2 regions of the Cytobacillus sp. SAFR-174 genome follow, and region 1 is predicted to be linked to the other one. Evidence: riboswitches for the same ligand, from Rfam matches in the RefSeq annotation. Region 1 holds a riboswitch; the other holds the start of a gene.
The links. Region 1 has a riboswitch for S-adenosylmethionine ahead of ACTHRG_RS07110 (methionine ABC transporter ATP-binding protein). Riboswitches for the same ligand answer to the same signal wherever they lie in the genome.

Region 2: it holds a riboswitch for S-adenosylmethionine, as region 1 does, so the genes downstream of both, metK (methionine adenosyltransferase) here and ACTHRG_RS07110 (methionine ABC transporter ATP-binding protein) in region 1, are expected to answer to the same signal.

What each region holds. Positions count from the first base shown of each region.
Region 1 is NZ_JBQCMZ010000005.1:92,322-95,434, reverse strand. It holds gene ACTHRG_RS07115 (methionine ABC transporter permease) at 1-230, opposite strand, end outside; gene ACTHRG_RS07110 (methionine ABC transporter ATP-binding protein) at 220-1,251, opposite strand; SAM riboswitch class I at 1,410-1,511, opposite strand; SAM riboswitch class I at 1,613-1,712, opposite strand; gene ACTHRG_RS07105 (DMT family transporter) at 1,772-2,698, opposite strand; gene pdxR (MocR-like pyridoxine biosynthesis transcription factor PdxR) at 2,831-3,113, shown strand, end outside.
Region 2 is NZ_JBQCMZ010000031.1:7,620-10,732, reverse strand. It holds gene pckA (phosphoenolpyruvate carboxykinase (ATP)) at 1-264, opposite strand, end outside; gene ACTHRG_RS21820 (thiol-disulfide oxidoreductase DCC family protein) at 483-857, shown strand; SAM riboswitch class I at 963-1,078, shown strand; gene metK (methionine adenosyltransferase) at 1,388-2,581, shown strand; gene asnB (asparagine synthase (glutamine-hydrolyzing)) at 2,874-3,113, shown strand, end outside.

The sequences.
Region 1 (3,113 bases):
ATTGGGATGATGGCTACCATTAGAATGATGAAGGGGACTGATCTGAAAATATTAATAATGCTGTTTATGATGTTAAAAACAACGGTGTTTTCCAGCAGATGCCCTTTCCTTGTCACAACAAGCAATATGCCGAGCGGCAGTCCGATAAAAGCTGAAAACAGCAAGGAGAATGCCACCATTTGGACCGTTTCGATTAAGGCTTCGATGATTTTTTCCTGGTTAACTAGCACGTGATGTCACTTCCTTTATTGAAACTTTTTCCTGGCTGATATACTGAATAGCACGTTTGATTTCACTGTCCGGACCTTGGAATTCGACAATCAGGTTGCCAAATGGTGTTCCCTGCAGTTCAGTAATATTTCCAAACAGGACGTTGAAGTCGATATTAAACTTTTTGGCAACCTGAGAAAGCAGCGGCTGCCCTGCAGAGTTTCCGACAAAGTTGATTCTGAATACCTTTTGAAGCCCCTGCTGTTTTTCAATTACTTGCTTAATGGAGTCAGGTATTTGATCATTCATAACCGTGCTGACAAAGTTTTTCGCTGTTGGAGTTTTTGGTGAGGAAAAGACATTGAAGACGGTTCCTTCTTCAATAATTTTCCCTGCCTCGATAACAGCGACACGATCACAGATCTCCCTGATAACAGACATTTCATGAGTAATGATCAGAATGGTAATGTTGTATTCTTTATTTATTTTTTTCAGCAGCTGCAGGATCGAGCTGGTGGTCTGCGGATCCAGAGCTGACGTTGCTTCATCACATAATAGAATGGAAGGCTGGGTCGCCAGCGCCCTTGCAATCCCGATTCGCTGCTTTTGCCCGCCTGATAGCTGATCAGGATAGCTGTTCGCCTTATCGGCAAGCCCTACAAAATCTAATAGTTCATGGACACGCTTTTTTATTTCATCCTTAGGGATCTTAGCCAGTGTAAGCGGCATCGCCACATTCGCAAACACGGTTTTGGAGTTTAAAAGGTTAAAATGCTGAAAGACCATACCAATGTTTCTTTTCACTTCGCGAATTTCTTTTACTGATAAAGCCGTCAGATCATGGCCACTTACAATGACCTTTCCTGAAGTCGGCTTCTCCAGCCAATTGACACAGCGGATCAAAGAACTCTTTCCCGCACCACTGAAGCCGATCACCCCGAAAATCTCACCCTTATTAATCTTTAAATCTATTCCATCCAGAGCAGCTACCTGCTGACCTCCGCTTTCATAGACCTTCTTTAAATTCTGAAACTCTATCATGCAGCATCTCTCCTTTGTTGGTGACAGGCACCTATACCACTTTCGTGATGTGGTATAGGTACCTGTCACCGCTTTATAAACAATTATTCCTATGCGAAAACTAAGATTTATATCCTGAAATTTACCCCTTCCGCCAGAAGAGGTTTTTTGAAATCCTCTCCTTATCTTTCAGGCTTTTTGCCTGCTGGATTTGGCACGGTGCGTTCTGCCTGCTGCCGAAGCTTCATTGGGCCAGGTCCCTCTGCTTCTCTCGATAAGAATTATTCATATGTTTATGAATAGAATCTTGATGTATTTTTTCCACATAAAACAAAAACCCTCTTCTAAAGAAAGAAGAGGGCAGCATTTATCAATGGTCCTCTTCTTATCTTTCAAGCAATGCTTGCTGGATTTGGCACGGTACACTTTTGTCCGCTGCCGAGGTGTCATAGGGCCAGTCCCTCAACCTCTCTTGATAAGAAGATTTTTATTATGCGGTTGTTAATATGTTTATTACTTTACCATCTTAAAGAAAAGGATGTCAATCATATTTTTTAAATATTTTCACTTGATCCATTTTCATAAATTTCTGTAAATTTTTAGAGCCATCTTTTCGGTGAATAATCACCACACCTGCTAGAGCGATCATCCCACCCACAATGGATAACATAGCCGGCACCTCCCCCAGCCAAACCCACGCAATGACAAACGCCATTACTGGAGTCAGATATAGAGAACTCACCGCTTCAGACGCTCCCCCTATGGATGCAAGAAAAGCCAGGGCAATATATGGAATTACCGTCGGAAAAATCCCCAAATAGAGGACACTTAAAGTGGATTCAGCCGAAGCATGAAAGATCTCATTTCCGAGCCCGGGAAGATAAACCAGCATAAAAGCAGTCCCTGCCCATACCGTATACGATGTAAATGACAAAAATCCGTATTTATTAAAATATTTAGTCTGAAATACGAAATAGATGCTTTCTGAAATGGAAGCAAGGAGGACGAATAAAATACCGGTTTGGATTTCAAACCCGCCTCCTGTACCAAGCGAAATTAGTGCGGCACCCGCAAAGCTGACAGCGGAACCCGTCCACCTTGCTCTTCCAAACCTTTCGCTTAAAAATAAAGCAGCCAATGCAGCCGAAAAGATTGGAGTCATTGATACAATCAAGCTTGCCGGCCCGGCGCTTACTGTTTTTTCACCCATATTCAGTGCTGTATGATAAACCGTAAAACCAAGGAATCCCAGCATAAAAATGGCAGGAAGATCCCTTATATCCGGAAGGCGCATCTTCGTCACCAGTGCGAGGGCACCAAGTGCAGCGGAGCCAATTAAAAGCCTGAAAAGGGCAAGGTGTTCCGGGGAGTATGATTCCAGCCCAGCCCGGATTCCCGGGAATGCGGATGCCCAGAGAATGATAATAGAACTATGCGCCGCGATAATCATAAATTTTTTATTTGCCAACTTCATCCCCCTTATCAGCATTTCCCAGCCATTATCTATGCTGCTTTTCAGGATAAGCAATAACTGATACAATGTCCTCAACCAATTAGAAAAGAATTTTGCCAGCCAATTTTTATAAAGGCGGTTATATGGATGGATACAGCACAATTGCCAAAATATCAGCAAGTTATGGAAACGATTAAAGGAAAGATTTCCAAAGGCGAATGGCCAATCGGAAGTAAAATTCCAAGCCAGCGGAAACTGGCTGAAGAGTTTGGAGTAAACCGAAGCACTATTATCACTGCTCTGGAAGAACTTGCAGCAGATGGATTAATAGAGGGGAAAACGGGGGTTGGCACTAAGGTTATTAATAATACATGGACTCTGCTCGCTTCAAGGCAGTCTGCCAGCTGGAGCGAGTATATCGATACAGGGA
Region 2 (3,113 bases), on a different contig from region 1:
GGAGAATGCTTCTTCAGAGATGGGCTGGTTTACGCTGCCCCAGTCCATTTTATCTTTATTTGATGCTTCTTCAACAATGTATTTATCTTTAGGGGAACGCCCTGTATACTTTCCTGTAGTAGCGCGTACAGCACCAGTGGAAGTAAGGGACCCTTCATTGCGGTTTAAAACTTTTTCCACAAGCTGAGGAACGGATAATTGCACTTGAATGTTGCTGCCATTTAATAATTCACTCAATTCGTTTGATATGCTTACAGAGTTCATCTGATGAATACCTTCCTTTTTCCCGATTTTTTTATGAAAGTGATTACATCTCGAAATTAGTATAACACATTGAAATGATTAGTCTATACTATTACGAAACTTTTTTGTCTCTGTTATTAAATTGTCACAATTGGACAGGTAATCTCCTTTGATCGCCTTATAACCGATATATGCTATTATAGAAGAAAGTGTTAATTTTACCATGGGACTGATCTAAAATGAAGACAATTGCCCTATATGATGGAACTTGCTCGTTATGCAAGGAAACAAAGAGAATATTTAAAAAGCTCGATTGGCTGGATAAAGTGGAATGGATTTCTCTGCAGGAATATGAGAAAATGCCGGGTTCTTTATCATTCTCCAGACAAGATTTGCGCAAAGAGCTTCATCTTATTACCCCCTCGGGCAGTGTGAAAAAGGGGTACTCTGCAGTACGGAGACTGCTGCTCCTCTTTCCTGCATCCTTTTTGATCAGCACCTTTTTATATTTACCTTTCACTGAACTTCTGGGCGATCCTGCCTACAAATGGATTGCGAAAAACAGGCAAAAATTTCTAAAGAAAAAGTGTGGCGATGGAAGCTGTTCCCTGTAAAGGGGAAGCTTACATTTTGAAGCTGAAATTTAACGGTGAAAAATAATGAGAATCTGTTGACATGGTTCGATAAAATACGGTATGATTCAACCTTGAACGGATACTCTCTTATCCCGAGCTGGTGGAGGGACAGGCCCTATGAAACCCAGCAACCTGCTAAAGGCAATAATCAGCAAAGGTGCTAACCTGACGCAAGGACGTAATTCCTTGAACGATAAGAGTGAAAGGCGCGAATCGATTTGCTTTCAACCTTTTCACTAAATGAGAAGGTTTTTTATATTGCAATGAAATGAACGGCTTTTGGAATGTACTATTTATGTGAGTTTTTGGCATGATTATGAATAATGGATACCTGGCATTCTTGCCGGCGCTGTCTATTTTTCTAATAAAAACTCCATGTTTATTTCATACTACTAAGGGAATGAGTTCCGTATCAAACAGAGATCCATGAAATGACAGGGAAAAATTATTTTTCCGCTTCCCCATTTCTTATTTCTCGCTCAATTTTCTATTTATAAGGAGGAAGCCAGATGTCAACAAAACGTCGTTTGTTTACTTCTGAATCAGTTACTGAAGGTCATCCGGATAAAATCTGTGACCAAATTTCTGATGCAATCTTAGATGCGATTTTAGCTAAAGATGCGAATGCCCGTGTTGCTGCAGAGACTTCTGTAACAACTGGACTTGTATTAGTTGCAGGTGAAATCACAACATCTACATACGTAGATATTCCAAAAATCGTTCGTGAAACGGTAAAAGAAATCGGTTATACCCGTGCTAAATATGGTTTCGATTCTGAAACATGTGCAGTTTTAACTTCCATTGATGAGCAGTCTGCAGATATCGCAATGGGTGTTGACCAGGCACTTGAAGCACGCGAAGGGCAAATGAGCGATCAGGAAATTGAAGCAATCGGTGCAGGAGACCAGGGCTTAATGTTCGGTTTTGCCTGCAACGAAACGAAGGAGCTTATGCCTCTTCCGATTTCTTTGGCACATAAGCTTTCCCGCCGCCTGACTGAAGTTCGTAAAGAAGAGATCCTTCCTTACCTTCGTCCGGATGGAAAAACTCAGGTAACCGTTGAGTATGATGAAAATGACAAGCCTGTCCGTATTGACACAATCGTTATTTCTACTCAGCATCACCCTGAAATCAGCCTGGAGCAAATCCAGCGCAACCTGAAGGAACATGTTATTAACCCGGTTGTTCCGAAAGAACTAATCGATGAGAATACAAAGTACTTCATCAACCCGACTGGACGTTTTGTTATCGGCGGACCACAAGGGGATGCTGGTCTGACTGGACGCAAAATCATTGTTGATACCTACGGCGGATATGCACGCCATGGCGGCGGCGCGTTCTCCGGTAAGGATCCTACAAAGGTTGACCGCTCAGCTGCATATGCTGCACGTTATGTAGCGAAGAACCTTGTAGCAGCCGGTTTGGCAGAAAAAGTTGAAGTTCAGCTTGCTTATGCAATCGGTGTGGCACAGCCTGTTTCAATCTCTGTTGATACATTTGGAACTGGCAAAGTGGATGAAGATGTATTAGTTGATTTAGTAAGAAAGCATTTTGATCTTCGTCCTGCAGGAATTATTAACATGCTTGGCCTTCGCCGCCCAATTTACAAGCAGACAGCTGCTTACGGACATTTCGGACGTACAGATGTTGACCTTCCTTGGGAGCGTACTGACAAGGCAGAAATTCTTCGTTCTGAAGCGTAATAGAAAAGCGGGAGTTGCATTTACAGTGTAACTCCCGCTTTCTTTTTTGCGTCATAATACATATAGGGTGTAATTCACTTTTCGGTCTTTATGCTCTATAGTCGTTTATAATTTTATGGTATCGTATAAACTTCGGATAATGGCTTAATTTTCCGTACAGAAACATTTTATATTCTGCGTGCTAATTATTAGCGATTAGTGGTAGTATTATAGGGTATGTTTTCTAAGACAAAGGAGCCGCATGAGGCTATATCTAAATATTGAGAATAGAATGGAGTAGGTGACGTACATAATGTGTGGTTTTATTGGTTGTGTACATGAAAAAGCACAAAATTACCGTGACGCAGATAAAGAACAATTCCAAAATATGAATGATATCATTACTCACCGGGGTCCGGATGACTCAGGATACTATTTTGATGATCATATTCAATTTGGCTTCCGCCGGCTGAGCATTATTGATATTGAAAGCGGACACCAGCCGCTGACTTACGAGAATGAACGTTATTGGATCATCTTTAATGGTGAAATC